2 linked regions of the Metabacillus sp. B2-18 genome follow. The protein of the gene in region 1 binds, or shares a complex with, the protein of each later gene. Links are inferred from orthologs where the notes say so. Each region holds a gene or a part of one and is shown on either strand. Other genes may lie near its edges.

What was found.
Region 2: the proteins of LPC09_RS24130 (region 1) and LPC09_RS16975 are in contact, whole or in part, in a crystal structure (PDB 3TUF), measured with the Bacillus subtilis proteins. The link is inferred for Metabacillus sp. B2-18 from one-to-one orthologs.

Annotation. Positions count from the first base shown.
Region 1 is NZ_CP088245.1:4,808,443-4,824,384, reverse strand. Bases 1-2,865 are described here. They hold LPC09_RS24130 (stage II sporulation protein SpoIIQ), read left to right. Parts: upstream 1-896; coding sequence 897-1,835; downstream 1,836-2,865. Other genes in these bases: LPC09_RS24115 (DUF4212 domain-containing protein), read left to right, coding at 2,750-2,865; LPC09_RS24120 (hypothetical protein), read left to right, coding at 2,553-2,735; LPC09_RS24125 (VanZ family protein), read right to left, coding at 1,947-2,366; LPC09_RS24135 (VanZ family protein), read right to left, coding at 381-749; spoIID (stage II sporulation protein D), read left to right, coding at 1-359. Also shown: more of LPC09_RS24115, read left to right, coding at 2,866-3,052; sporulation transcriptional regulator SpoIIID, read left to right, coding at 5,572-5,847; LPC09_RS24100 (rod shape-determining protein), read left to right, coding at 6,004-7,005; LPC09_RS24095 (hypothetical protein), read left to right, coding at 7,556-7,732; LPC09_RS24090 (amidase), read right to left, coding at 7,938-8,831; LPC09_RS24085 (flagellar hook-basal body protein), read left to right, coding at 9,163-9,996; LPC09_RS24080 (flagellar hook-basal body protein), read left to right, coding at 10,013-10,852; LPC09_RS24075 (DNA-directed RNA polymerase subunit beta), read left to right, coding at 10,865-11,149; 3-hydroxyacyl-ACP dehydratase FabZ, read left to right, coding at 11,243-11,683; LPC09_RS24065 (hypothetical protein), read left to right, coding at 11,889-12,212; LPC09_RS24060 (spore coat associated protein CotJA), read left to right, coding at 12,380-12,628; LPC09_RS24055 (spore coat protein CotJB), read left to right, coding at 12,625-12,891; spore coat protein CotJC, read left to right, coding at 13,345-13,914; LPC09_RS24045 (YwpF-like family protein), read right to left, coding at 14,113-14,436; LPC09_RS24040 (helix-turn-helix domain-containing protein), read right to left, coding at 14,513-14,899; and more genes. UniProt on the Bacillus subtilis protein: Involved in forespore engulfment and required for anchoring membrane proteins on the forespore side of the septal membrane. Forms a channel with SpoIIIAH that is open on the forespore end and closed (or gated) on the mother cell end.
Region 2 is NZ_CP088245.1:3,330,279-3,346,355, reverse strand. What follows is about bases 6,619-9,618. They hold LPC09_RS16975 (SpoIIIAH-like family protein), read left to right. Parts: upstream 6,619-7,785; coding sequence 7,786-8,451; downstream 8,452-9,618. Other genes in these bases: accC (acetyl-CoA carboxylase biotin carboxylase subunit), read left to right, coding at 9,229-9,618; accB (acetyl-CoA carboxylase biotin carboxyl carrier protein), read left to right, coding at 8,719-9,216; spoIIIAG (stage III sporulation protein AG), read left to right, coding at 7,126-7,785; spoIIIAF (stage III sporulation protein AF), read left to right, coding at 6,619-7,133. Also shown: LPC09_RS17035 (YqhR family membrane protein), read left to right, coding at 1-229; aroQ (type II 3-dehydroquinate dehydratase), read left to right, coding at 403-837; LPC09_RS17025 (M24 family metallopeptidase), read left to right, coding at 841-1,902; efp (elongation factor P), read left to right, coding at 2,019-2,576; LPC09_RS17015 (YqhV family protein), read left to right, coding at 2,682-2,963; spoIIIAA (stage III sporulation protein AA), read left to right, coding at 3,062-3,982; stage III sporulation protein SpoIIIAB, read left to right, coding at 3,979-4,494; spoIIIAC (stage III sporulation protein AC), read left to right, coding at 4,518-4,724; spoIIIAD (stage III sporulation protein AD), read left to right, coding at 4,738-5,130; spoIIIAE (stage III sporulation protein AE), read left to right, coding at 5,263-6,468; more of spoIIIAF, read left to right, coding at 6,483-6,618; more of accC, read left to right, coding at 9,619-10,581; LPC09_RS16960 (Asp23/Gls24 family envelope stress response protein), read left to right, coding at 10,631-11,014; transcription antitermination factor NusB, read left to right, coding at 11,407-11,799; bifunctional methylenetetrahydrofolate dehydrogenase/methenyltetrahydrofolate cyclohydrolase FolD, read left to right, coding at 11,827-12,684; xseA (exodeoxyribonuclease VII large subunit), read left to right, coding at 12,780-14,132; and 3 more genes. UniProt on the Bacillus subtilis protein: Involved in forespore engulfment. Forms a channel with SpoIIIAH that is open on the forespore end and closed (or gated) on the mother cell end.

The sequences.
Region 1 (15,942 bases):
AGTTTGAAAAGCTATTAGGGGTAAATCTTGATACATCAAGCGGAACAATTGGAAAAGTAACCGAGCTAACGCCTGGGAAACGCGTAGCTAAAGTTGAAATAGATGGGAAAGAATTTACTGGTACAGATGTAAGAGATAAGCTTGAATTAAAATCAGCAGACTTTACGTGGGAAATTAAAGGTGACTCCGTTGTAATTGAGACTAAAGGCTATGGTCACGGTGTTGGGATGAGTCAATACGGAGCGAACTTCATGGCTGAATCAGGCAAAACGTATCAAGACATCGTTGCTTATTATTATAATGGAACAAAGGTATCGGAAGCCGAGCCATTCTTAAATAAATATACAGCAAAACAGTAAAGGAGCAGATTCTGCTCCTTTTTACTTTTTAAAAAACTTTCTCTTCGCAATATAATAGGAAACTAGCACTCCAATTGTATCCTTCACAAAATCAATCACCGTAGCTGACCTTGCTGGAACAAACGACTGATGAATCTCATCTGTTAGTCCATATAAAATAGCGATAGCGGCTGCAATCCAGCTCGTACGCTCTGTCCAACGTCCATGAGCCATGAATGCAAAGGCAATCAACCAATAGAGAATCGCAAATTCTATAAGATGCAACGATTCTTTTAAAAGTGAATCAAACGAAAATGGTGTGTTCACAATCGCATCCGCTGGGAAGCTTGAGAGCGTCCAGATCAGCGCCATATATAGTAGAGGTAATAGGGTGAAGATGACTTTCTTCATATACATAAACTCCTTTAGTTAAAAAACTTTCACATTCCATACATATAATTATAAACAAGACACATACTAAAGTTTAAAAAAATTTTTTTGAAGGTGTGTATATAATTCAGAAAATCTGTTCAAACTGATTTCTGAGGTGATGATAGAATGAGAGAGGAAGAAAAGAAACGTACTTCTCAAAACAAAGTTCAACAATTTTTCAGAAAACGTTGGGTATTTCCGGCAATTTACCTAATGAGTGCAGCAGTTATCCTTACGGCAGTATTATGGTATCAAAGCATCAGCAATGATGTAGCAGAAGATTTAAATGGTAACAATACAGAAGACCTTGCATTAACAGACAATCAGCCTGAGGCAGTTGAAGTTAACGCAACGAAAGAAAACTTTGCAATGCCAGCTATTGATCCAGATGCTGTAACAGTTGTGAAAAAGTTTTATGATGAAAATGCTTCAACAGAAGATCAAGAAGCAGCACTTGTATTCTATAACAATACGTATAGAATGAACAAAGGAATTGACCTAGCAAGAGAAGATCAGAAGCAATTTGATGTTGTTGCATCACTAAGTGGTACAGTAACAAAAGCTGAAAAAGATCCAATTCTAGGTTATGTAGTAGAAATTGAGCATGAAAATGATGTGGTAACAGTTTATCAATCATTAGCAGAAGTAAGTGTTCAAGCTGGTGACAAAGTTGAGCAAAACGAACTACTTGGTAAGTCTGGTACAAATCTTTACAATGAAGAAGATGGCAACCACGTACACTTCGAGGTTCGTAAAGCTGGAAAAGCTGTTAACCCTCTAACTTATATGGACAAGCCGGTAACGTCTGTAGAAGCTGTTGAAGAAGAAGCAACTGAAGAACCTGCAACAGAAGAAGAAGTGAGTGAAGAAGCTCCAACAACTGAAGAAGAAGTAAGCGAAGAAGCTCCAGCAGGTGAAGGTGAAGAAGCACCAGCAAAAGACGATGAAAAGTCTGCAGAAGAAAAAGCTCCAGAATCAGATAAAAAAGACGCTGAAAAAGGAGAAACTGAAGGTAGCGAGGAATCAACTCAACCTGAAGCTTCAAATAGCACAGTAAATTCATAAGGATAGCCGTCTATACGGGGTTGAACTCAAACTAACTAGAGATCAACCTCGATTTTTTTATCCTATCAGGAAGTATAAAATTTTTTGGATGATAGTATAAGAAAAGCGCCATTAGGACTTGGCGACAAGCCAAGCTCTTCTAATGATTAGATAGCCTAAAAAACCAAATCCGCCACCTGCAACATTTAAGATAAGATCATCCACATCAAACGCCCCGACCCGAAAAATAAACTGAGCAATCTCCACTGATAAAGAAAGTAAAAAAGAATACCCCAAAACCCTGGTGAACGTAACTATTAGAATAAAAGGCAACAAAAAGCCAAACGGAGCAAAAGCTAAGAGGTTTCCTAGAAACTGATCTGTCAAACCTAGTCCGTCAAAAGAATAAAAATACTGCCCAATTGTTTGAAGTGGAATGAGGTTATAGGAAATCAGGCCACCAACAGACTTCCGATAAGCGGAAAAAAACAACAGATAAAATAATATTCCTATATACATTACAAAACAAAGATAAATCATTATTTTTTTCATATTTTAAAGGTAACAAATTTTATAGGTAATTTGAAGGGGACCCCAGTTTAATGATTCGAAAGATTACGAAATATGTCGAGAGAAAGATATCTCAAATTTCTGATTTTATATTGACCGGTTAGTATGAAAACATTCATAATAATAAATGTTGAATGATAACGCTTACAAATAGGAGGGTTGCTTATAGTGTTCACTTTATTATTTATTCTTGCTCTAACAGGATTCAGCTTGGTCTTATGTTTACGTAAACGGAAACCTCAGTTTTTACTCATCCCGGTCTTAACACTACTACTCTACTTCATTGTTCAAATTGCATTGGTACCTGCATCGTTTATAGATACAATCAAATTTATTTTTAGCTTATCTTAATCGGAGGTGGCTGCATGAAAAAGATTGATAAAAAAGTAGCTGATGCTTATTTCAAGGAGCGCACAAGAAATATTGTGATTTATTTAATTATCGGAGCACTTTCATCGTTTGGTGTTGTGCTATTTGCTGAGTTCTTTAGCGGTTTTTCCATTAACGGCTTCCCGTTTCACTATTTTATGGGTGCACAAGGGGCAGTTGTCGTCTTTATTCTTTTATTGTTTATTAACGCAAAAGTTAGTGACTCAATCGATCGAAAATATGGAATTGATGAAAGTAAAAATGAACAGCTTAGTGCTGGTAAGACGTTAGATCATTAAACACAAACATATATAAAAGGGGATCATATAAATTATGCACTGAGAAATGAGCAGCAAGGGGAATGCTCATTCACAAAGGGGGAAAGAGGTTGGACGCTCAATTTTTAGTATCTCTCACAATTATTCTATTAACATTTGCTTTGTATATCGGAATTGCTGTTTACAACACAGCAAAGCAAACATCTGATTTCTATGTAGCAGGGCGCGGGGTTCCACCGATTTTTAACGGAATGGCCATCGGTGCCGACTGGATGAGTGTAGCATCCTTCATCGGGATGGCCGGAACAATCATGCTCCTTGGGTATGATGGACTTGCATATATTATGGGATGGACAGGAGGATATTTACTTCTTACATTCTTACTAGCACCTCAATTAAGAAAATACGGTCGTTACACAGTACCAGAGTTCATCGGTGACCGTTACAATTCCCACACTGCACGTGTGATTGCCGCGATTTGTACGATCATCATCAGCTTCACATACTCAATCGGTCAGCTTTCAGGTTCAGGGGTTGTTATCGGGCGGCTGTTTGAAATTGATGCAAAGCTAGGAACGATGATTGGGGTTGTGCTTATTGCCTTTTATGCTGCATTTGGTGGGATGAAAGGAATCACATGGACACAGGTTGCACAGTATATCATCTTGATTATTGCTTACTTAATCCCGGTTATTTTCATGTCACTGCAAATCACTGGAAACCCAGCACCATGGTTATCCTACGGAAAAATTGTAGAGGAAATGGGTGAGCTTGATCGTCAGCTAGGAATCTCTGAATATTTCGCACCATTTACAAACGGAACGAAATGGCAGTTCTTAGCCCTTATGTTCACATTAATGGCAGGAACAGCTGGTCTTCCACACGTAATCGTTCGTTTCTATACCGTTTCAACGATGAAAGCAGCAAGATGGTCAGGAGCATGGGCGATTTTGTTTATCGGACTTTTATATTTATCTGCTCCGGCATACGCAGCATTTTCTCGCTTCATTTTAATGACACAAGTAGCAGGACAAAAGCTATCTGAATTACCAGCATGGACAACATCATGGGTCAACACTGGAAAGCTCCAGCTTGCAGACGGCAATTGAGATGGAGTTCTTCAATGGAGTGAACTAATCATTTCAAATGATATCGTCGTTATGGCAACACCTGAAATTGCGAACCTAGGGATGTTCGTTATCGGCTTAGTTGCAGCTGGTGCAATGGCTGCTGCCCTTTCAACTGCAGGTGGACTAATGATTGCGATCTCATCTTCATTTGCACACGACATTTACTATCGAGTTATGAAGCCAAACGCATCAGAAAAGAACCGTCTATCAGTAGCACGTTGGTCCATTGTTATTGCAACTTTATTCGCGGGTCTTATCGCCTTAAACCCACCAGGAGCTATCACGCAAATCGTTGCCTGGGCCTTCGCTCTCGCATCAGGAACCTTCTTCCCAGCTCTCTTAATCGGAGTATGGTGGAAACGCTCTAACACACCAGGAGTCATCTCTGGAATGCTCGTCGGTCTTGCCGTCACACTTATCTACATCTTCGCCAGCAAATACGGCGGCTTCACCATCGCAGGCATCATCGACACCGGCGCAGGAATCTTCGGCGCCACAGCAGCCATCCTAACAAACGTAATCGTATCACTCTCAACAAAAGCACCATCCATCAAAACACAAGAAGAAGTACTCAACCTGCGCTACCCTGAGCAGATGACTTACAAAGATGGGGAGGTCTGGATGGACTAGAGGGGGCCGGTCCGCGGAGTTTTGGTGGTGCCTGTCACTTCCCGAGTTTTCTTGTTTCACATAATGTTTCACACGCCCGAATCAGAAGTTGGTTCGGGTTTTTTGGTGCCTGTCACTCCCCGAAATTTCTTGTTTCACAATGTTTCACATATGCATAACTTGTTGATCGAATTTGATGCTGCTAGGCATCACTCAAGAGCTTTAGAGGAGTGGTGGAGTGATATATAGGATATAGAGGGTAGTCACATAAACAATAATGTAACAGGGCCCCTAAAAGGCATTAAAAACCCACCGCCACGTACTCCCAATTTTACATCCAGAAAATCAAAAAAATCTTCAAAAATAGAAATAATTTCTCAACCTCCCTAATACACTATTAGAGTGTGTTTTTCTTATACCTCGCGATCGCTCTCAAACATCGACAAATTTCTCGGGAAATAATTCACCCAGCTACTATTTCCTTTCACCCCGGAAAAAAATCAGATTCAAAAAAACAACCTCCAAACCCTCAGATTTCCTGTCCTAAACGGGTGTTTTTGAAAAAAATTCAAAGAATCCCTTGTCCCACTTGAGTTTTCTTGCATATATCTTAATCCAAGCTAATAAAATGTTTACAAACCTATTCAAAGAGAGTGTTTGAGGTGAGGGATCGTGAGTGTAATTTATAATCGCTGTAATAGAGACATCATACGATCATCTAAGAGAAATTCAGCCAAAGTGACTTTTGTATGCGAGTCTCATTTCACACTTCTCACATCCATATTAGGGAGGTAGAGTGGTGTGCACGATTACATCAAAGAACGCACAATCAAGATTGGGAAGTATATCGTGGAGACAAAGAAAACAGTTCGCGTTATTGCGAAGGAGTTTGGAGTTTCCAAAAGTACCGTCCATAAGGATTTAACAGAAAGGTTACCTGAAATTAACCCTGATCTTGCGAATGAGGTAAAGGAGATACTAGATTACCATAAATCAATTAGACATTTGCGTGGTGGAGAAGCAACAAAGCTTAAGTACAAGAAGGACGAGATTTTAGAAGAAGAACCAGTGAAATAAGCACATTCTATCTACATCTTTCATAATCGACATATTCCTACATAAATACTTGAAATTATTTTACAAAATCATACTATTTTTGCGATTTTATGATACAATATTTAATTAGGTTAAACTAATCACGGGAATGAGATTTGCAAGGAGGATATAGATAGAATGTTCGCGAGGGATATTGGTATAGATCTTGGTACGGCAAATGTACTGATTCATGTTAAGGGTAAAGGAATTGTTCTAAATGAACCTTCCGTTGTTGCGTTAGACAAGAATTCCGGAAAGGTTCTTGCCGTTGGTGAAGAAGCAAGACGTATGGTAGGACGTACTCCTGGGAATATTGTTGCCATTCGCCCATTAAAAGATGGCGTCATCGCAGACTTTGAAGTAACAGAAGCAATGTTAAAGCATTTTATCAATAAGTTAAATGTAAAAGGATTATTTTCAAAACCACGCATGTTAATTTGCTGCCCAACGAATATTACATCTGTTGAGCAAAAAGCCATTAAAGAAGCTGCTGAAAAAAGCGGTGGAAAAAATGTATTCCTAGAGGAAGAACCAAAAGTAGCGGCCATTGGTGCCGGTATGGACATCTTCCAACCTTATGGAAACATGGTAGTAGATATAGGCGGTGGTACAACTGATGTCGCTGTGTTATCAATGGGCGATATTGTCACCGCCTCTTCTATTAAAATGGCAGGGGACAAGTTTGATAATGAAATCCTGCAATATATTAAAAGAGAGTACAAGCTTCTAATCGGTGAACGTACAGCTGAAGATATTAAAATCAATGTTGCAACGGTATTCCCAGGCGCACGTTATGAAGAAATTAATATTCGTGGACGTGATATGGTGACAGGATTACCTCGCACAATTACAGTAAATTCAACCGAAGTAGAATCAGCACTTCGTGAACCAGTTGCTGCGATTGTACAAGCTGCTAAGAGTGTATTAGAACGCACTCCTCCAGAACTATCAGCCGACATTATCGACCGCGGCGTGATCTTAACAGGTGGCGGAGCCCTTCTAAACGGCCTTGATCAGCTACTAGCAGAAGAACTAAAAGTCCCTGTACTAGTTGCGGAATCACCAATGGATTGTGTAGCAATCGGAACAGGAATTATGCTTGACAACATGGACAAACTTCCACGCAAAAAATTCGGATAAGTAAGCTTTTGAGCCTGTGTGTACAGGCTCTTTTTTTGTCTTGTTTATATTGTTAGTTTTATGAGGCTTTTTTGCTGGGGTAGGTTAGGTAGAAATATTTATATTGGGATGATGATTGGTTAGGAGCAGGGGAGAGTGTAGTGTCGTTCATCGGGATTATGAACGACAAAACAGGAGCGGTGGAAGAGAGTAGTGTCGTTCATCGGGGTATGAACGACAAAACAGGAGCGGTGAAGAGAGTAGTGTCGTTCATCGTGGAGAGAACGACAAAAAAGATCTGAGGAAGAGAGAAATGTCGTTCATTAGTTATGAAGACCAATCCAAGAGCTAAAAAAGAAGAAGATGGTTTTCATCCAAGTTATGAAGACCAATTAGGGAGTGGAATTAGAGGAAGATGGTCATCATTTTGGTCATGAAGACCAAACCAAGAGTAAGACAAGAGGAAGATGGTCATCATCGCGTCCATGAAGACCAAACCAAGAGTAAAACAAGAGGAAGATGGTCATCATCGCGGTCATGAAGACCAAACCAAGAGTAAGAAAAGAGGAAGATGGTCATCATCGCGTCCATGAAGACAAATCCAAGAGTAAAACAAGAGGAAGATGGTCATCATCGTGGCCATGAAGACCAATCCAAGAGTAAAACAAGAAGAAGATGGTATCATCGTGGCCATGAAGACCAATCTAAGAGTAAAACAAGAGAAAGATGGTCATCATCGTGGCCATGAAGACCAATCCAAGAGCAAAACAAGAGGAAGATGGTCATCATCGCGCCACGAAGACGAAACCAAGAGCAAAATATGAGCAAATTAGTCTTAATCATACCTATTAAGAAAACCCACCCCAAAAATCCACGCCCCCCAAAAAACTCCATAAAAAAAGCATGAATTCACCAAGTAAATTCACGCCAAAACCCAACTCCAATCCAATCCCCTACTTCAACTCCATCCAACTACCAACATGATGCACAGCAAACCCACCAAAACTGGAATAACCCTGATATTGCTCTAAAACAAGCCCCAGCTGATTATTCATTTCCGCCTGACCTTCTTCGAAAAACGTTAAAAATCCGTCACTAATACCGAGATTCATCGTCTCAACTGCGATCGTTACATCTTTATTAAGCAACACAGCGAGATCCATCTCATATTTCACTAATTCAATAATGCCATTTGGGCCAACGGCTTTGTCACGGTAGGCCATAATGGTCACTTCGTCTGTATTTTTTAACGCCCATTCGGCTAGATTGCCTTTTCCGTGTTTGTTACGGAAGTTCATTTCATCAAACCAAAACGGAATGTCAACTGCAAGACTGATGCCTAAACCAGATGCAGTATTAGCGGCAGCTAAAATCGCTCCTTGGTATTTAAGAACAGCAGCCCCATAGTTTGTTGTCCATTGCTCTGTTAAATAAGGCTCAATATCAAGGTGAATTCCGGCGAACTTCTGACCAGTAGCTGCCCCATTTTGATAACCACTTACCCAATTTAAAAAGTTCAAAAATGCTTTATTGTTAGCACCCCAGTTAGGTGCACCATCTAACGCGTAAACATCCATACCTAGCTTCGCAGCTTCGCTAATAAAAGTGTGATAATAGGTAACATCAATACTACGGTCAATCTGCAAAAACACGTGTGATACTTGCTTTGCTTCTAAAAACTGTAATGTAACTTCGCGGTCATTTACAATTTTACTCGTATCCCAGAGCCATGTTGAATAGCCCGGCGACAGACCCTCAGCTTGTGCTTTATGATTCAAAGCTAGACCTCCTAGTTGAGATCCTAGTAAGAATAGTAATGTCAGAACTACAACCTTTATTTTCATCATTAGCCTCTCCTTTTCAATAGCCCCATGGCTCAAAAAGGAGCCTGGCAGCTTGGCAGCCTTGCAATGTTGAACATTGGGTAGGCCCATAGCTTTGCGTCCTTGTTTTTCAACAAGTTTGCCTTTTTCAGATTTTTCTTAAGTATAAGGGCTTGTCCGGTAAAAAAATATAGGAGTGGGTTCCTATCATTATTTTCCCCTAAAATATAACAGGTAATTTATGAAAAAATGTAATGAGAAAACTGCCAATGTCCTTTATAATAAATGATAGGGAATTCTGTCGAAAAGAATTCATTTGTACGGTAACAACTATGTGACTAAGGTGGGTGTACAGATGTTAAGAGGTTTATATACAGCAACAGCAGGAATGCTTGCACAGCAAAGACGTACTGAAATGCTTTCAAATAATATGGCAAATGCCAATACAGCTGGTTATAAAGCGGATCAAGCAAGTGTCCGCGCATTTCCCGAAATGCTTTTAAATAGAATGGAAAATAAATCAGTACCAACAACAAATGGTTCAAGTTTTGGTCAAATCACACCGATTGGTTCGATTAACACAGGTGCTTACGTTCAAGAATTACAAAGCACTTTTTCACAAGGCGGTCTTAAAGAAACTGGCTTGTACACGGATGTAGCGCTTTTAGAAGAAATTATTCCCTTAAACGCAGAAACGAATGTAAAAGGTGCTTTGTTTTTTGCCGTTCAAAACCAAGCAGGTGAAGAGCGTTATACTCGTAACGGTCACTTTACACTAGATAATAACGGGATCCTAACTTCTGGAGGAAATCCAGTACTATCTACAACAGGCCAGCCAATCTCCATTCAATCTAGCGAATTCCAAGTAACGCCTGATGGAGAAGTAATTGCGGATGGAGAGTTCGTAGCACAAATTGATGTTCGTTTTGAAGCGGATGTTCGTAACCTTGTAAAAGAAGGTAATGGTTTATTCCGTACTTTCAATAATGAAGAACTGCCAACTGCAGTAAACAACGATAACATTCAATATAATCTAAGACAAAATTATTTAGAAACTTCAACAGTAGATGTTGGACGTACGTATACAGATATGATGACAGCGTACCGTTCGTTTGAAGCGAATCAAAAGGTATTACAAGCTTATGATAAAAGTATGGACAAGGCCGCGAACGAAATTGGCCGCATATAATAGGGGGTACTAGTAAATGCTACGCTCAATGATAACAGCGACGAATACGATGAGTCAGCTTCAAAAGCAGCTTGATCAAATCGGCCACAACATGGCTAATATTGATACACAAAGCTATAAAAGAACAGAAACTTCTTTCTCTGAGCTGGTACGTCAACAATTCAATAACCAGCCCAACGCTGCTGAGGAAATTGCAGAGCAACGTTTTGGCAGGGAATTAGGAATTAGACAGGGAACAGGAGCTATGCTTAACAGCAGCCTTGTTTTTACACAAGGAAACATTAAACAGACAAGCAGAGAGCTTGATATTGCCTTTACTCTTCCAAATCAATTTCTACAAATTGACGTAAACGGGGAGATTAATTATACAAGAGATGGTGCATTATACTTATCACCAACAAATGATGGAACAAATCAATTATTGTTAACAGCTTCTGATGGAAGTCCTGTTCTTGATGAAAATCAAAATCCGATTCGTTTTAATGATGATTTTCAAAAAATCGTTATTTCTAATGATGGTACGATTTCAACCGTTCAAAATGACCAAACAGAAGCACCACAAGAATTTCAGCTCGGTGTTGTCCAAGTAGATCGCCCGCAAATGTTAATTCAAAACGGAAACAACCGTTATGGATTAAAGGATTTAGGTGACATTCCGTTAAATGAAGTGTTAACGTTTCTAGAAGGTGAGCTGCGCGGTGATGTTGCAATGGAGCAAGGGGCACTTGAAATGTCCAATGTTGACTTATCCAAGGAAATGACCGATTTATTAATCTCACAGCGTTCCTATCAGATGAATGCAAAATCGGTTACACTTGGTGACCAAATGCTGGGATTAATAAACGGCGTAAGATAGGAGTTTAGTCTATTGGTAGCTAAAGAAACGACGAAACCGATCAGTCGAGAAGAAGTGAAAAAGGCTAAAAAGTCTAAAAAAGAACAAGAGATTCATGAAGAAGGTCGTCAAAAGGTGATTGTTCGAGTTCGATTACTCCCTATTTGGGTGAGGGTTCTGCTTGTTTTAATTCTTATGGTTGTAAGCACAATCGCTGGACTTATCGTCGGCTACGGAGTCATTGGTAGTGGCGAACCAAAGGATGCCCTTGAAAAGTCCACTTGGCAGCACATCATTGACTTGGTTGAAAAAGAATAAAGCTCGGGATATACTTGTTAAAAGGAAGGTGAAAGCCTTCCTTTTGTCGTACATATACATAGTGATGATTTTCTTAAAAAGGAGCTTATACATATGCTAGATAGTAATGAAATCAAGAGCATCATTCCACACCGTTACCCATTTTTACTTGTGGACCGCGTGCTCGAGGTCGAAGAAGGAACACGTGCAGTTGGAATCAAAAACGTATCAGCGAATGAAGAATTTTTTAACGGTCATTTCCCAGATTACCCGGTAATGCCCGGCGTATTAATTGTAGAAGCACTTGCACAAGTTGGCGCAGTGGCAATTTTAAAAAAGGAAGAAAACCGCGGTAGACTAGCATTTTTTGCTGGTATTGATAACTGTCGTTTCAAAAAACAAGTTGTACCTGGTGATCAGCTAAGACTTGAAGTTGAGATCACACGTTTACGTGGTTCACTTGGTAAAGGAAAGGCCATCGCAACAGTTGACGGCGAAGTAGCATGTGAAACAGAAATCATGTTTGCTTTAGGTGAGAAAAAATCAGAAGAGTAAGAAGTCATAAGAGTCAAATGACCAGATAGGTCGTTTGACTCTTTTTGCATGAGGAAGGTTTCATTCACTGGAAACTTGTCTATATAAAGCATATCGGCCGATCAATTTTCATGAAAAGTAAGAATGAAAATAGACGAAATGGGAAGCATAATCAAAGACCGGATTCAAAAGCTAAAAAAGGTCAAAATAGAAAGGAGCAATTATGATGAGAAAAAAATGGCTATTAACTTTATCAGGATCATTACTAGCAGCAATGATCGTAACAGGTTGTACTGCAGATGACGAAGATCCAGCACCACCAGAAAATACACCAACAGAAGAAAACGGTGAAATGGATACAGAACAACCACTTGAAGATGCAGGTGAAAACGTAGAAGAAGGCCTTGAAGAAGGCGGCGATATGATGGAAGAAGGCGCTAACGAAGGCGAGAACATGTTAGAAGAAGGTACTGACGAAGCTAACGATATGATGGAAGGCAACAACGAAGGTACACAAGAAGGTAACAACAACGAAGACGAGAATAAATAAGATGTGAAAGGCTAACATAACGATGTTGGCCTTTTTTATGTTTTAATCTAAAAATATTAATCATATTTATGATCTCACACCGAATAGGATGAAATGAACAGAGTTTTCTAGATTAATATGGAATGATGGTTCCATAGGAAAAAAGAGGTGTGTTAGAGATGAAAGACATGAATGCTCCATACCAACAGCATCTAACGTATATGAAAACCTATCATCCGTTCCATAGTCGTTTTGATCCTTGTCGTCCAATTGGTGTGAAATTTTATTCAACACCTCCTCATTTATATATGGGTTTTCAACCACCAAACCTACAACAGTTTCCCCCAAGAGTTGCACTGAAAAAGGGAACACTTTGGCCTGCATTATATGATGATTACGTAAATCCATATGAGGCAAAAGGAGGTCCAAAGCCATGAGTCACAAGCAATTACCAGATGAGTACTACAAACTGCTAGAGGAGCTTCAAGCTGTAGACTTTGTACTTGTCGAACTAACTCTATATTTAGATACACATCCAAATGACATGCAAGCCCTGCAACAATTTAACCAATACGCTGCCTATTCCAAACAGTTAAGACAGACATTTGAAGCCAAATTCGGCATGCTCACACAATACGGTGGCAGCTTTGCCGATGCAAATTGGAGCTGGGGAACTGCTCCATGGCCTTGGCAGGTGTAGTGGGGCGGTAATTGAGGTGAACAGAGTTTAAGAGGAACTGACCTGGATTTATCTTCAAAAATAGAGGCTTAACTTCGTACGATTTAACAGGGATTTGCTACTAAATTAGAGGCGTATCGGAGGTTCAACAGGGATTTGCACTAAATTAGGGGATATATCGGTAAAATAGCAGGGATTAGATACTAAATTAAGAGGTGTATCGACCATATAGCAGGGATTAGCTACTAAATTAGGAGGTATATCGGCAAATTAGCCTGGACTTGTTCTAAATTAGTGCATATATCAGCAATCTAGCAGGATTTTCAATTCTATCAAGAGGTTTATCCGCGATTATCGGGATTTTATCTGCGATTTTCGAGATTTATCCGCGATTATTCGCATTTTATCTGCGATTCTGAAGATTTATCCGCGATTAGACAAAAAGCGACATAAACAGGAGAGGAGAATAACAGCATGTGGGTTTATGAAAAAAAACTTCAATACCCTGTAAAAGTAAGCACATGTAACCCGACACTTGCAAAATATCTTATTGAACAATACGGCGGTGCCGACGGTGAACTCGCAGCTGCACTTCGCTATTTAAATCAACGCTACACAATTCCTGATAAAGTAGTGGGCTTATTAAACGATATCGGCACAGAGGAATTTGCCCACCTCGAAATGATCGCAACAATGATTTACAAGCTCACAAAAGACGCCACACCAGAGCAGCTAAAAGCAGCGGGCCTTGACCCCCATTATGTAAATCACGACTCAGCACTTTTCTATCACAACGCAGCAGGCGCACCATTCACGGCAACTTACATCCAAGCAAAAGGCGACCCAATCGCTGACCTTTACGAAGATATCGCTGCAGAAGAAAAAGCGCGTGCTACATACCAGTGGATCATAAACATGTCCGATGACCCTGATTTGAATGACAGTTTAGCCTTCCTACGTGAACGCGAAATTGTCCATTCTCAACGTTTCAGAGAAGCGGTTGAGATTCTAAAAGACGAAAGAGATCGGAAAAAAATATTTTAAGAAGCTTTAGCCCAGAACCCGATGTAGTTCTGGGCCTTTTGCTGTGAAAAAAGATGTTCTTGGCTGTGAAATACACTTTGAAAAAACACAAAAAAGCCACACAACCATGTGCAGCCATTCGACAAAATTCGGGAAGTGACAGGCACCAAGCACCCCGCTCCGGACCACATCCCCCGCACAGGCACCACAACCTCCGCCCTAAACCGACCTCGCCAACAACCGTCCATCCAACAAAACAGAAATAGATTCCTCCAATTCTGTAATGTTTTTCACACTAGCGGATATTTGTGCAGGTGTGTTGGTTGTTTTGGAGATTGTAACAAGGACCTTCAGGTGAGTGTCTGGTTGTTCCACGTGCTCTTTAAAAAAAGGTAACCATTCTTTTGAAATTAAAGCTTCGATTAACCAGGAGTTTTCGCCATCTTCTTTGTTAATCACAAGACCATCTTTCAAAGAAATAACTTTGTTTTCAATTACTGCTGTATCATCAATTTGTAGACCGACAAGCTTGAACGTTTTCATGATATCATCCTCGCTAGCTCGTTTTCTTTTAGTATACCATAGAGATCACAAACTACAGAATGAGCCAATCGACGGTCTATTTCGAAACATTTGATACCCGTTCAATGACGGTCATAATGATGGCTTCAATTTCTTTTCGGTCTTTCGTTTTTACTAATAAAAGCTCTTGCAGGCTTTGCGTGAACTTAGGGTTTTTTATTAAATAATCAATCAACTGAGAAACGGAGCCTTCAGCTTGATATTTTCCATACATTTCATAAAGATATTCATTTGTTTGTTCATCGCGTCCAAGCAGATGATCGATGCTTACTTGAAACGCATTGCTAAGCGATATTAAATAAGAAAGATCTGGAGCTTGCTCACCTGTTTCAAGGCGGGTAATAACTGGTCGGGATACGCTGATTGTTTCGGCCAACTGCTCCTGTGACCAACCATTTTGTTCACGATAAAATCTTAGATTCATTTGGAATTTCTCTAATTCTCTCATGTAACAACATTTCCCTTCTCCAAGCTTACTGTTATCGTAAAGGAGAATAGGGACAAGGTATGTTCTAATACAGAACATATGGAGTGATGTTCTAATACTGTACAAAAATAGATAATTCGTCCTAATTTAAGAAAATACGTAAAATACAACGAAAGAAAGAGATGAAACTATCTTTTTCCCGATATTTCGTCAAATTTAGCCAAAAATGAAAAATAGTTAAATTTTGAAATAGGATAAATTGGAATATACTTACATTGACAAATAATTGAAGAGAGGTCATGAAATGGTTGAATTTAGGCTGAAATCAATTTACTTAGAAAAAAATCCACAACGAGTTAGAGAACATACCGATGGAAACTTAGTTATTCTGAGAGTAGGAGATCAAGAAGTAGGTACAACAAACTATCATCATTTTCGGGTTCCTGTACACGCCACAGTCGATATCCGATATTTAGAGCCAAATTTGAATAGTATTCTACGTATCATTTTTCAATTAGAAAAAAGTGACTTATCCATTCAGTATTTTACCTGGAATGAGGATGAAAAACACTATATTGACACACCTCTTCATGAAGAAATCATTCAATCTCAATCCTTTCAACACATTCTTCAAAGTGTAAGCTTCACTGGTGAAAACAATTTTTCATATGTAACGAATTCCCTACAACGACTAACAGACCAACATTATTAAAAAAACTAGAAAATTGTTGAATTTTGTTGTATCAAGATAAAACCAAATTAAAAAATTTATTTCCTTATAAGAAAAATTTAGTTTCATAGCACAGAAGCAAATAAAAAAACAATTTCACTCATTTTTCCAATCCTTAGGAATCGAATACAATAAGCTTGTACAAAAAAGGAAAGGAGGAATGAAGTGATCAATCAAATCATTTTGGTTGGAAGATTAACAAAAGACCCCGAAATTCGCTACACAGCTGATGGAGCACCGGTGGCGAACATCACACTTGCTGTTAGCCGAAGCTTCCGAAATGCAGCCGGAGAAATTGAAACAGATTTTG
Region 2 (16,077 bases), 1.5 Mb from region 1 along the record:
TTTACTGAAACGATTTAAATCCATGTGGATTGGTGTTGCATTTGGTGGAGCCTTGTGGGCATTGGTTTTCTTTGTGTTAAATCCAATCTTTCCTAATTTGGATACGGTTTTTGAACTACCACGTGGAACTGTTGTTACTACATTATGTCTTTATATTTTATATGGTGCATTTGTTGGTTACTCGATTTCATTTGATTATAATGAATTCCAAGCGAATCCGGAAAGCTGAAGGAAACATTAGTAGAGATATGTTTAGATATGATAGAATGTTCATGTGATGAACATTCTTTTTTTATACTATTATGTATAAGCTTATTTGTTAATTGCATTGTGAAGTGTGCTTCTTTGCGATATTAACAGACTAGTTTAACTTAAGGATTAACTGTGAGGTGTAGGGGAGTCATGAAGGTTTTAGTTATTAATGGTCCAAATCTAAACAGGCTTGGATTAAGAGAACCTGAAATATACGGTTCAAAAACATTAACCGATCTGGAGAAAGACCTTTTAACAATTGGTGAAAAAGTAAATTGTGTGGTTACATGCTTTCAATCAAATCATGAAGGTGATTTAATTGATGCGATTCATGAAGCGAGTGAGCAATATCATGGTATTGTTATAAACCCTGGTGCTTTTACACATTATAGTTATGCAATACGTGATGCGATTGCGAGCATCTCTATACCAGTCATTGAAGTACATATCTCAAATATTCATGCAAGAGAGGAATTCAGACATACATCTGTAACAGCACCGGTTACAGTTGGGCAAATTATTGGACTCGGCTTTAAAGGATATGAGCTGGCGATATTAGCATTAAAAGAACGAATTGGAGGCTAAAATATGAAACTTGAAAAAATTCGTCAACGTTTTAAAGAATTATCAATTGACGGTCTTTTAATAACGAGCAGTTATAATAGAAGATATATGACTGGTTTTACCGGTACGGCTGGTGTGGTAGTCATTTCAGGAGACAAAGCAGTTTTTATAACAGACTTCCGTTATACAGAACAAGCAGCAAAGGAAGTTGAAGGCTTTGAAATTGTTCAGCATACTGGTCCAATTATTGAGGAGGTAGCAAATCAAGTTGAAAAGCTTGGTATAAAACGACTTGGTTTTGAACAAGATTCTTTAACTTATCAATTATTTTCTTCGTACAAAGAAGCATTAAAGAGCAGTGAATTTATTCCAGTTTCAGGTGCTGTGGAAAAGTTACGCTTGATTAAGTCACCAGCAGAGATTAAGATATTAAAGGAAGCTGCTGAAATAGCGGACGCGGCTTATAAGCACATTTTAACTTACATAAAACCAGGGTTAAAAGAAATTGACGTGGCAAATGAGCTTGAATTTTTTATGAGAAAAAACGGAGCAGTTTCATCATCTTTTGACATCATTGTAGCCTCAGGTTATCGCTCGGCTTTACCTCATGGTGTAGCGAGTGAAAAGGAAATTGAAAAAGGTGATTTTGTAACACTTGACTTTGGTGCATACTACAAAGGATACTGTTCAGATATTACTAGAACGTTTGCAGTAGGTGAACCAAGTGATGAGCTTAAGAAAATCTATTCGATTGTTCTAGAGGCTCAATTACGAGGCATGAGCGGCATTAAGCCAGGTTTAACTGGTAAACAAGCAGATGCCTTAACACGTGATTACATAAAAGAGCAAGGATATGGGGAGTACTTTGGGCATTCTACCGGACATGGTCTTGGTATGGAGGTTCATGAAGGTCCAGCCCTATCCTTTAAATCGGATACAATTCTTGAGCAAGGGATGGTTGTCACGGTTGAACCGGGTATCTATGTAGCTGGCCTTGGTGGAGTAAGAATTGAGGATGATACAGTAATCACGGAAAAAGGAAATGAGTCTTTAACTCATTCACCGAAAGATCTTATTATTTTATAATAGTATAAAATTTTGTGATAAGTTTTGGTGTCTAGCTCCAGCGCTTTTCTTATAGAGAATGATGTAAATATTCGTTTACCATTCCTTATTTATATATCACTAGGAGGATTTTTTAAATGATTTCAGTAAATGATTTTCGCACAGGTTTAACAATCGAGGTAGACAACGGCATTTGGCGTGTAATGGATTTCCAACACGTAAAACCTGGAAAAGGAGCAGCGTTTGTTCGCTCAAAATTACGTAACTTACGTACAGGTGCTGTTCAAGAAAAAACATTCCGTGCGGGTGAAAAAGTAGCAAAAGCGCAAATTGAAACACGCAGAATGCAATATTTATATGCAAATGGTGACCAACATGCGTTTATGGATACAGAAACATATGATCAAATTGAATTAAACTCATCTCAAATTGAGTATGAATTAAAGTTTCTTAAAGAAAATATGGAAGTTCAAATTGTGATGTTTGGTACAGAAACTCTAGGGGTGGAATTACCAAATTCAGTTGAACTAGAAGTAACAGAAACAGAACCTGGTATTAAAGGAGACACTGCTTCTGGTGGAACTAAACCAGCTACTCTAGAAACTGGTTTAACAGTTCAAGTTCCATTCTTTATCAACCAAGGTGATCGCTTAATCATTAACACAACTGAAGCTTCTTATGTTTCACGTGCATAATTTAATATAGTAAGGAAAAGAGATGCAGAGTATGCATCTCTTTTTTTCTGTCTAATTTTTCGCTTTGCAGCATATGTTGTACAAACTGTGTTTTAGGAGGACAACATGAAACGAATATTCTCTCATATTGATTCTACTGTTATGACAATGGCTGGACTGAGGTTTTTATCTGCTTCAATTGAACTTACAGCTGCGATATTAATGCTTGTCTTTAATGATGTAAAGAAGGCTGTTACGATCAATTCTTTGTTAGCAATTGTAGGTCCAGTCATTTTTATTGTAACAATGACGATTGGAATCTTTCACATTGCTGATCAATTATCTTATGCCAAATTATTATTTATCGGTCTTGGGGTGTTTTTTATCTTATTTGGAATTTATAAGTGAACGCGTCTACTTCCTACAAAACATTATGTAAATAAGTAATGATTATGGTCAAGCCTGCATACATTAGAGTAACGAATAGGTTAATAGGAGGAAGCGAAATGAAGGAAATGATAGAAATGCTTCCGGAATCGATTAGCAAAGAACTTGTGAAGCTTCACCCTGCAAGTCTGTCTCGAATAGAAGAAATCCGAATACGTGTTATGAAAAGAGTTGAAGTGATTATTGCTGGAAAGCCTGTCTTTCTTTCTTATAACACAACCTATGAGGATTCAATCAATCTATTAAATGAGCTAAGTCATTACTCCATTTACACATTAGAGGATGAACTAAAAAAGGGTTATATAACCGTCCGAGGAGGACATCGAGTCGGTTTATCTGGACGAGTCATTACAGAAAATGGACGAGTTAAAGCCATTCGTGATGTAACATCGTTTAATATCCGAATTGCAAAAGAAAAGATAGGTATCGCTGAGAAATATATTCCCTATCTTTATCAACAAAAATGGTTGAATACATTAATTATTGGCCCTCCTCAAACAGGAAAAACGACTCTATTAAGAGATTTCGCTCGCTTAATTAGTAATGGGTATCAACAAATTGAATCAAAAAAAGTAGGAATTGTTGATGAAAGATCGGAAATTGCCGGGTGTGTAAAGGGTGTTCCGCAGCATCAATTAGGTGAACGTGTGGATGTTCTTGATGCTTGTCCAAAGGCTGAAGGAATGATGATGATGATCAGGTCAATGAGTCCTGACGTGTTGGTTGTTGATGAAATTGGTACGTTAGAGGATGCAGAAGCTGTAATGGAGGCTGTTCATGCTGGAGTTCAATTATTTGTAACGGTACATGGATATCGTGCAAGTGAGTTGTTGAATCGCCCAAGCTTAAAAGCGTTATTCGAAGCCAACGTCTTTGATCGTTATGTAGAGCTGACTAGAAGGGATGGCCCAGGAACGGTTCAACAAATAGTAAACAATCATGGTCAACACTTACTAAAAAAGGAAGTGTTGCATAAATGATTAAATGGGTAGGTGCGATCCTCATTGTCATTGCAACAACCTGGGTGGGTTTAGAAGCGGCAAAGCACTTGAGTCAAAGAACGAGGCAACTAAGGCAGCTTAAGGTTGCTTTACAATCACTGGAAGCAGAAATTATGTATGGTCATACCTCTCTTATTGTTGCGTCCCAAAATATCTCAAAGCAGCTGCCTAAGCCGTTATCATGGTTTTTTGAACAGTTTGCTAAAAAGTTGGTTAAGGGTCATACAAGTGTCAAAGGGGCTTGGGAGGAGAGTCTTCAAGAAATTTGGCGTTTTACAGCATTTAAGCAAGGAGAGTACGAAGTCCTTAAGCAATTTGGGGAAACCTTAGGACAGCATGATCGTGTTTCACAGCAGAAGCATATAAAATTAGCCCTTTCTCATTTAGAAAGAGAAGAAGCAGATGCCATTGACCGTCAAAATCGCTATGAAAAAATGGTGAAAAGTTTGGGTGTATTATCAGGATTACTTTTAGTTATTTTATTGATGTAGAAGTGGAAGGGAGTCGTCTTTAGGTGGGTGTAGATATTAACACGATCTTTCAAATTGCCGGGATAGGAATCGTCGTTGCATTTCTTCACACAATTTTAGATCAAATGGGAAAAAAAGAATACGCACAATGGGTTACACTCATTGGCTTTATTTATATCTTATTCATGGTCGCTTCCATAGTAGATGATCTATTCAAGAAGATAAAATCTGTCTTTCTTTTCCAAGGGTAAGGGGGCGACAACTATCGAAATCATACAAATCGTCGGACTAGGGCTAATTGCAACCTTTCTCGCCCTTATTGTAAAAGAACAAAAGCCGACCTTCGCCTTTATGCTTGTTGTGTTTGTCGGCTGTGTTATTTTTCTGTTTTTAATAGATCAGGTGTATGAAATCGTTAGGATGGTAGAGAGAATTGCATTTAATGCAAATGTAAATCTCATTTATGTAGAGACTATTTTGAAAATCATTGGAATTGCTTATATCGCAGAATTTGGTGCACAGATCACGAAAGATGCTGGACAAGGTGCTATCGCATCTAAGATTGAATTGGGTGGGAAAATTCTGATATTAACAATGGCGATTCCTATTTTAACTGTCATTATTGAAACAGTCCTTGGGATGATACCTGGAACTTAATTTTTATCTCATACAGGGCTACAGCGCCCTAAAAACTATCTCTGACCTCTCAACATAAGAAAACATCCACGAATTAACTAGGAATCACTACAATTATTACTCTATTTGACATGTTTTAGTGGAGGTGTGTGAATGAGAGCATTTCTTTATATCTTACTCTTTGTTTCTATTTTTCTTGCGATCCCAATAAGTGTACAAGCCTCCACGACAGCACCTCAGGAAACGGAAGATCCGGAAATGGAATTGAATGCAGAAACATTTGTAAATGAACAAGTTGAGAAACTTGATGTCACCGATATTAAAACATATTGGGATGCGGTAATGACGGAATACGGGGGATTTTTACCAGAAAGTCAGAAAGGAAGCTTGCTTCAATTTTTAAGTGGTGAAAAAGAGCTTTCCTTTCAAGAATGGATGAAGGCATTTCTCAAGTTTTTGTTTCATGAATTAATCGCAAATGGAAAGCTGCTTGGTACATTAATATTATTAACCATCTTTAGTATGCTGCTTCAGTTGCTGCAAAATGCTTTTAACCAGAGTACTGTTAGTAAAGTTGCATACGCATTGGTATACATGGTGTTAATAATTATTGCATTGAACAGTTTCCATGTTGCGATTGAATATACAACTAATGCAATCGAGTCAATGACAAATTTTATTTTAGCTCTTATACCGTTGTTATTAGCCTTAATGGCTTCATCAGGGGGAATCATTTCAGCGGCATTTTTCCACCCAGTGATTATTTTTTTAATGAACACTAGTGGATTATTAATCCAAAATGTAGTTTTACCACTTCTATTTTTATCGGCTTTATTAAGTATTGTTAGTACGTTAACAGATCAATATAAAGTAACTCAGCTAGCGGGACTTTTAAGAAATATAAGCATCGGCTTACTAGCTTCATTTCTAACAATCTTTCTTGGGGTGATATCCGTCCAGGGTGCATCTGCAGCTGTGTCAGATGGAATCACCATTCGTACAGCAAAGTTTATTACTGGAAATTTTATACCAGTACTAGGTCGGATGTTTACTGATGCAACTGATACAGTGATTAGTGCTTCAGTTTTATTAAAGAATACAGTAGGTGTAATCGGGGTAGCGATTCTTTTATTTATTGCCGCATTTCCGGCGATTAAAGTATTATCTCTAGCATTTATTTATAAATTTGCTGCATCTATCCTTCAGCCGCTTGGCGGAGGTCCGGTTATCACCTGTTTAGATATTATTAGTAAAAGCGTTATTTATATCTTTGCAGCACTAGCAATCGTTTCTCTCATGTTTTTCTTGAGTTTAACTGTCATCATTGCTGCAGGAAATCTGACAATGATGATGCGGTAAAGGAGGAATCTACGATGTCATTTTTAACAGAATGGATTACCAATATTATCGTATTTATTTTGCTGGCTGTTGTTATCGACCTGCTTCTACCAAATTCATCTATGCAGAAATATGCGAAGATGGTTATCAGTTTATTGTTAATCATTGTCATTATTAATCCAATCTTTAAAATATTTTCTGCAGATATGAATGACGTTTTGAATGATTTCCGATTACAAGCTTCTTCAGAAGGTGAAACCGGAAAAAATTTAATAGAATTTCAGAAAAAAGAAATACAAGCCTCACAACGTGCATATATTTTAAAACAAATGGCTGTCCAAATGAAAACGATGGCAGAAGAGGAGCTGGTGCAAAGTTATGATGTCATGATTGATACGATCCACCTTTCCGAAAACGAACAAGTAGAAGAAATCAATTCTCAAAAAGACTTGCAACATATTCAGGTCATCTTAAAACCAAATGTAGTAAAAGAAGCTGCAGAGGATGGGTCGGTTGAAGTTGTTCAACCTGTCTCCATTGATACGACAAATGAATTAGTAAAAGAAGAGCAAGTGGATGAAGTTCAAGTAGCGAAAATGACAGCATCATTAGCTGAAATTTGGGAAGTTGAAGAAGAAAAAATCTCAATAGACTTGGAAAGGGGGGAGGAGTCATTAAATGAGTAATAAAGAAAGCTTCATTGATAAGCTAAAGTCAATGCTTGGTCAGTCAGATTCTAAAAAACCATCTAAATATCATTATTTTATTCTCGTATTTGTGCTAGGCGTAGCATTCATGCTGTTTAGTAATCTCTTTACAAGTAGTGAGGATTCTGTACAAAATGCACTACCGGTCACATCTAGTACCGAAGGATCTGAAAGTACAGAAGTGTTTAAGCAGGCAAAGGGTGATACGACTGGCTCCATCTCTGATTATGAGGCTGAATACGAAAATCAATTAAAAGAAGTGCTTGAAACTGTCTCAGGTGTAGGAAATGTACATGTTGTTGTAAATGTCGATTCAACAGCAAAGAAAATAATTGAAAAAAACAGCGTTTCCCAAAGCCAAAAAACAACAGAAACTGATCGTGAAGGTGGGAAACGAGAAGTGGAAGATCAATCAATTGATGAACAAGTTGTTATCATCCAGGATGGTGAAAAAGAGACTCCAATTATTGTTCAAACACAAAAGCCGGAAATCCGCGGGGTTCTAATTGTAGCTGAGGGTGCTGACAACATTCACATAAAAAAAACAATAGTAGAGTCAGTGACACGGGTGCTGGGAGTACCTAGCCATCGTGTAGCTGTAGCATCGAAAAAAATGAAGGAGGATGAATAGATGATGTTGAAAAAACAAACAGTTTGGTTATTAACAATGTTAAGTTTAGTGGTGGTATTATCAGTTTATTATGTAACATCTCCTGAAGGTGGAACAAGTAATATCGTGATGACAGGAGAAGACCAAGAAGTTAGTGAAAATGCAACAGCTGAAGAAGCTACCGAAGAGCAACCTGCAGAAGAAGAAGGAACTGAAGGTGAGAAAACTGAGGGTAAAGCAACTGAAGGCGAAGGTGCAGAGGCAGGAGAAGAAGCTGACATTCAAACAGAAGAGTTAGAAGATGGAACAGTAATCTCTAGTGTTTCTAGCGATGAGTTATTTACAGATTTACGTATGCAATTAGATGATCAACGTAATGAGATGAAAGAGCAATTGCAGGCTATTGTAGCTAGCAATAACGCCTCAGCGGAAGAAAAAAGTGATGCTTATGACGAAATGGAAGCTTTAAATGATGCAGCTCGTAAAGAAATGCTTTTAGAAACTTTAATCAAATCAAAAGGTTTTGAAGATGCTTTAGTACGTGCTGAAGGAAATGATGTAAAAATTACGATTAAAGCAGAAGAACATAGCAAGACAGCTGCAAATGAAATCATGCTACTTGTAAAAGATGAAATGGAAAACATGGAAGATGTTATCGTGACATTTCAGCCAGTAAGAGATAAATAATCTAAAAAGTAACAAGAAAGGTTAGCACTAAAGAATAGGGTTGACCTTTTTTTGTCTCGTACCGTTTTTGGAAACGCTAAAATATAGCACAATAGTAAAATAAATCTACTTATTCCCGGTAGAAACGAAAAGAAATGGGTAGAATTATTGTTGAATTTCTTCTCACATGTACTGTAAGATGGTATTATGGGACTAAGTTTTAGTACTAGATTATAAATTAGCAGATCATGTATTTACATGATCAATGAATTAAAGGGGTGCCTAAGCATGCTAAAAATACAAGAAATAAGAGAAATGATTAAATTAATTGATCAATCTTCTATTAATGAATTTACATTCGAACAAGATGGTTCCAAAATAAAAATGAAAAAGCAATCACACGAAGTTGAAACAGTTGTAAGAAATGTGGTAGCAGCTCCAACTGTGGAAGCAGCGTCAACACAATCACAACCTGTCCCGACTCAACAGCCTGTGCAAGAGGCTCCTGCACCAAAAACAGAAGAGCCTAAAGCAGACACATCAAACTTACATAAGATCACTTCTCCAATGGTAGGAACATTCTATGCAGCTTCTTCACCAGAAGCAGGAAATTATGTATCAGTTGGTTCAAAGGTGACGAATGATTCTGTAGTATGTATTGTAGAAGCGATGAAACTCTTTAATGAAATCGAAGCTGAAGTAAAGGGTGAGATCGTTGAAATACTGGTTGAAAATGGACAACTAGTTGAATATGGTCAACCTTTATTCTTAGTTAAGCCTGAATAAGGAGCATAAAATATGATTAAGAAAATACTAATTGCCAATCGAGGAGAAATAGCTGTTCGAATTATTCGTGCATGCAAAGAACTTGAGATCGAAACTGTAGCTGTATTTTCCGAAGCAGACCGTGAAGCTTTACATGTGCAGCTTGCAGATGAAGCATATTGTATCGGACCAACCGCTTCAAAGGACAGCTACCTAAACTTTACGAATATTATTAGTGTAGCAAAACTAACTGAAAGTGACGCAATTCATCCTGGATATGGATTTTTAGCTGAAAATGCTGATTTTGCAGAGCTTTGTAAAGAAGTAAACATCATTTTTATCGGACCAAGCGCAGAAGCAATTTCAAAAATGGGAACAAAAGATGTTGCGCGCGAAACAATGCGTGAAGCTGGAGTACCGATTGTACCAGGTTCAAGAGGAATTATTGAAAGTATTGATGATGCCAAAAAACTAGCAAATGAGATGGGATATCCTGTTATAATTAAAGCTACAGCTGGTGGTGGCGGAAAAGGGATTCGTGTTGCACAAGATGAGCAAGCTTTAGTAAAAGGCATCGAAATTACTCAGCAAGAAGCTGCTACAGCATTTGGGAATCCTGGTGTATATATTGAAAAATACATTGAAGATTTCCGCCATGTTGAAATCCAGGTGTTAGCAGATAGCCATGGTAACACAATTCACTTAGGTGAGCGTGATTGCTCTATCCAAAGAAGACTTCAAAAGCTAATTGAAGAAACACCATCTCCTGCGTTAACTGAAGAAATTCGAGCACAAATGGGTGATGCAGCGGTAAAAGCTGCAGAAGCTGTTGCGTATACTGGAGCAGGAACAGTTGAGTTTATTTTTGACCATGTGAATAAGAAGTATTACTTTATGGAAATGAATACGCGTATTCAAGTGGAACACCCAGTAACAGAAATGGTAACTGGAATTGACTTAATCAAAGAACAAATTAAAGTTGCTTCTGGTGAAAAATTGTCTGTAACACAAGAAGAAGTTACTTTTAATGGGTGGTCAATAGAATGTCGTATTAACGCAGAAAATCCTGAAAAGAACTTCATGCCGTCACCTGGTAAGATTCAGATGTACTTGCCGCCAGGTGGGTTGGGTGTTAGAGTGGACTCAGCGGTGTATCCTGGTTACTCTATTCCACCGTATTATGATTCAATGATTGCGAAGCTTATTACTTACGGTGCAACTAGAGAAGAAGCGATTTCTCGAATGAAGCGTGCATTAAGCGAATTCGTCATTGAGGGAATCTCAACAACCATTCCATTCCATTTAAGATTGCTTGAGCATGAAAAGTTTATAAGTGGAGATTTTAATACGAAATTCCTAGAATTGCATAAGGTTATGGAGTCATAAAATTACTCGGAGGTGCTGATTCTTGAAAGATACTAATAATGTTTTAGAGATGAATCCTGAAAACAACGGTTTAGGTAAGGTCGAGATTGCTCCTGAGGTAATTGAAGTCATTGCAGGTATTGCGGCTTCGGAAATTGAAGGAGTAGCATCAATGCGTGGTAATTTTGCTGCAGGTGTTGTGGAGAGACTGGGAAAGAAAAATCACGGAAAAGGTGTAAAAGTTGATTTAACTGAGGAAGGAATTATTATCGAAGTATACTGCGTCATGATCTTCGGAGTTTCCATTCCAACTGTTGCCCAAAAAATTCAAGACAATATCCGCCAAGCGTTGTTAAATATGACCGCATTAGAAGTGAATGAAGTAAACATTCATGTTGTTGGTGTTCAATTTGAGACAAAAGCAAATGAAGTAGAAGTAGACCAAGAAATGTAATGCTCTAATTCTAAATAAAGATATACATGTCTGTGAGCCAAAGGACCTTCCTTTGGTTTCTTTTTTTGTATGATAGGATGTAAGGATTATTGGTAAGTGTGCTAGAAAAACCAGGGTTAAAGCCAAGTTTTTCTAGCATGAATTCGGTATCATATGATTATAGATTCTCTAGGACTGGTTATATTGATAGTAGAACAATTTTGAATGCTTTACATAAACGTATAGATAGAAAAGATAATATCGAAGAAACAACGAATGTTTTTTGAGAAAAAAGCCTTTTCATTCGGGAATTCCTAAAAAACAGGTGATTTCTGAATGAATATGTTTGTGAGATATGTTATGATCACATTATGACATTCGACATTTTTTAACATTAAAGGAGCAAGTAAAGGATGAAACGAAGAACAGCAAGAGAAAAGGCCCTTCAAGCGCTTTTTCAAGTGAATGTAAGTAATACAGATCCCAATGAAGCAATTGAACATGCTTTAGATGAAGAACGTTCTAATGAATTTATGAATCAACTTGTTTTCGGAACAATTGAGCATGAAAAAGAGCTTGATGAGCTAATAAGTCCTCATCTTGTAAATTGGACAATTGATCGCTTGGCAAACATTGATAAAACCATTCTTCGTATGGCTGCCTATGAGCTAAAATATGAACAAGATGTACCTGCTAATGTGACAATTGATGAAGCAGTGGAACTTGCAAAAGCATTTGGGGATGATCATTCTAGCAAGTTTGTTAATGGTGTTCTTTCTAAAATTAAACAAAATTTAGAGATTTAATTAGGGATAATTGAGGAGGAATAAGGAATGGCTGCAACGATAATTGATGGTAAAGAGTTATCTAAAACAAAAAGAAGTGAGTTGGCTGTTGAGGTAGAACAAATTAAAGCAAAAGGCTTGCTACCGAAACTTGTTGTTATTTTAGTAGGGGACAATCCAGCATCACTCTCTTATATTAGAGGAAAGCAAAAAGCTGCTGAGGAAATCGGTGTAGGGTTTAAATTAGAACATTTCCCTGAAAGTCTTTCGGAAAATGAGCTGCTTGATGTGATCGAAAGCTATAATAATAATGATGAATATCATGGTATTTTAGTTCAGCTTCCGCTTCCGGTACATATTAATGAAACAGCTGTTGTAGAGAAAATTTCACCTCAAAAAGATGTTGATGGCTTCCACCCAATTAATATCGGTCGCATGATGACAGGGCAAGAAACATTTTTACCATGTACACCTGCTGGTATTGTAGAAATGATAAAATCGGTCGGCGTAGAAATGGCTGGCAAAAACGTGGTTGTTGTTGGAAGAAGCAATATTGTTGGAAAACCTGTTGGACAACTATTATTAAATGAACATGCAACAGTAACTTATTGTCATTCAAAAACAAAAGATTTAACTTCCTATACAAAGGAAGCAGATATTTTGGTGGCTGCTGTTGGACGAGCTAATTTTATTAAAGGCGATCAAATTAAACCAGGTGCGGTTGTCATTGATGTTGGTGTTAATCGTCTTGAAACCGGAAAATTAGTAGGGGACGTTGTTTTTGACGAAGCTAAAGAAGTTGCAAGTTATTTAACTCCTGTTCCAGGTGGAGTAGGTCCAATGACAATTACTATGCTTGCGCATAACACTGTTCAATCTGCCAAGCAATTTCTAGAAACGAAATAAGTAACTTATAATAAGAAATTCAAAAAAAGGGCAGAATGGAACTTCATATTCTGTCCTTCCTTCAATTTTTTTTGTTAAGGGAAGGAGGCAGGCAAATGAATGAACCAAAATATGTAACTGTTACAGCTTTAACAAAATATATCAAACGTAAATTTGATGTTGACCCACACTTGTCAGACATTTGGATTAAGGGGGAAATCTCAAACTTTAATTTACATAGCCGTGGTCATATGTATTTTACTCTAAAAGATGAAAAAGCACGAATTCAAGCAGTTATGTTTGCTGGGGCAAATAAATCATTAAAGTTTCGACCAGAGAATGGTATGAAGGTATTAATGCGTGGGGAAATTTCTGTTTATGAACAAAGTGGTGGCTATCAAGTTTATGTAAAGGAAATGCAGCCAGACGGAATCGGTAGCTTATACCTAGCATACGAGGAGTTAAAGAAGAAGCTTCAAAAAGAAGGACTTTTTGATGAAATACATAAAAAAGCCATACCAAAATACCCGAATCAAGTTGGAGTCATAACTTCACCAACTGGAGCGGCCATACGTGATATATTAACAACAATAAACAGGCGTTACCCTCTAGCTAAAGTAATCCTCATTCCAGCCCTTGTTCAAGGTGTACAAGCCGGTGCTTCGGTTGCAAAAGCCATTAAAACTGCCAATAAACTAGGAACATTGGACGTTTTAATCGTTGGACGAGGTGGTGGTTCTATAGAGGAGCTTTGGGCCTTTAATGAAGAAATTGTGGCAAGAGAGATTTTTGCTTCAAATGTGCCAATTATCTCTGCTGTGGGTCATGAAACAGACTTTACAATTGCTGACTTTGTTGCAGATTTACGAGCCCCAACCCCGACAGGTGCAGCAGAGCAAGCTGTTCCGCACGCCAGTGATTTGATTGATCGTGTGTTAGACCGGAAAAATAGGGTCAAACGAGCTTTACAAGAGAAGGTAAATTCTCAGAAAGAAAAGCTGAATCATTACCGAAATTCTTATGCATTTCGTTATCCAAAGCAGCTTTATCTACAAAAAGAACAGCAACTAGACACAATTATGGACCGATTATCTAAAGAAGGTCAACGAACAATAAAACGCAAAAGGGATAACTATATGTATTTGCAAAACCGTTTGACTCAAGTGCATCCAAAAGATCAAATTAAAAGATCAAATCTAGAGCATGAAGCTTTACTTAAAAAGCTAAACAGGGAAATGAGTACATTGATAACACATAAACAGTCGCAATTTCAAGGAACACTTGCTAAACTAAATGCATTAAGTCCTTTAAAGATTATGGATCGTGGATATAGTCTTGTTTATCAAGATGACAAGCTCATAAAAAGCGTAGATGATATAAAAACAGGGCAAAAACTGAAAGTACAATTAAAAGATGGTCAGATTGATTGTCAAGTTCAGGGGATAGAGGAGCGAACAATACATGAGTGATGAAAAGCAAACTAAAAATGAAGAAGTTTCATTTGAAACTGCAATGCAACAGTTAGAAGAAATTGTTGGTAAGCTTGAAGAGGGTGATGTTCCTTTAGAAAAAGCAATTGAATATTTTCAAAAAGGAATGGAACTTTCAAAGTTATGTCATGATAAGCTTCAGCATGTTGAAAAACAAATGGACTTTATTTTACGTGAAGATGGAGAGCTAAAGCCATTTGAGCTTCAGGAGGAAGAAAAATCGTGACAAATATGTTAAACGATTTTTTAATAACAAGAAAACAAAAGATTGAAGAGGTACTCCCTTCTTATATAAAAGAACTTCAAACTCCAAAAACTTTACAAGAGTCAATGATTTATTCGCTAGAAGCAGGTGGGAAGCGCTTACGACCGATTTTAGTTTTAGCTGTGCTTCATACATATAATAAACCTGAAGAACTAGGCTTGGCGACTGCCTGTGCAATCGAAATGATTCATACTTATTCATTAATACATGATGATTTACCTTGTATGGATGATGACGATTTAAGACGAGGAAAACCAACAAATCATAAAGTATTTGGTGAAGCAATAGCTGTGCTAGCTGGTGATGGATTATTAACTCAAAGCTTTGCCCTAATTGCAAACGATCCAACTTGTTCAGCTGAACAGAAGCTTAGACTAATAACTGAACTTGTTAAAGCATCTGGTGCAGAAGGAATGGTTGGTGGACAAGTTGCTGACATGGAAGGCGAAGCAAAAAAGTTAAGCATAGAAGAGCTTCAGTCTATTCATGAAAACAAAACAGCAAAACTACTCGCTTTTAGTATTATTGCTGGAGCTATATTAGCTGAAGCTCCAGAAGAAGATATTAACAAGCTACGAGAGTTTTCCTATCATGTTGGAATTGCGTTCCAAATCCGAGATGATATTTTAGATCTAGAAGGAAACCAAGATAAACTAGGAAAGCCCGTAGGCTCTGATACGGTTAATGAAAAAACAACATATCCTTCACTCTTAACGATGCAAGGAGCAAAAACAAAGCTTGAGGATCACATTACAAAAGCAAAACAACTAATAAAAAGCCTGTCTGTTCCATCTGAATTATTAGAACAAATGTGTGACTTAATTGCCAAAAGAGATCATTGATTAAAAACCGTTTCCGTTTGGTAACGGTTTTTTTTTAGATATCTTTATTTTGCATAATGATTAAACGTTTTCAAGCTTAATAAAAGTCAATTATATACATAAATCATTGTAATTATAGCATTTTTATGGTAAGTTTTTTTTGCTTGCAAAACGTTACGATTTTCAAAGACAGAGAATGATTGAATTCTTAAAAACGTTTTCAAATATTAGATATATACGTTAAAATAGATAGACAAGAATATAATAGAAGTAATGAAATCGACTAGAGAATCAAACTGAATTGAAAGTGAGTGATCCATTTGGATCTTCTATCCATTAAAGACCCTAGCTTTTTAAAAACATTATCTAACAATGAACTCGAAAAACTTAGTGCAGAAATTCGTCAATTTCTTATAGAAAAATTATCTGAAACAGGTGGGCATATTGGACCTAATTTGGGTGTTGTTGAATTAACAATTGCCCTTCATAAAGTGTTTGATAGTCCTCAGGATAAATTTATTTGGGATGTTGGTCATCAATCTTATGTTCATAAAATCTTAACTGGTCGTGCTGGTGATTTTGATACGTTACGCCAATATAAAGGACTTTCTGGATTTCCAAAACGTGATGAAAGTGAACATGATGTATGGGAAACCGGTCATAGTTCTACATCACTTTCCGCTGCAATGGGGATGGTGATTGCAAGAGACATTAAAAAATCTAAAGAACATATTATTCCAATTATTGGAGACGGTGCCTTAACAGGTGGGATGGCCCTAGAAGCATTAAACCATATTGGACATGAGCAAAAAGATATGATTGTTGTTTTAAATGATAA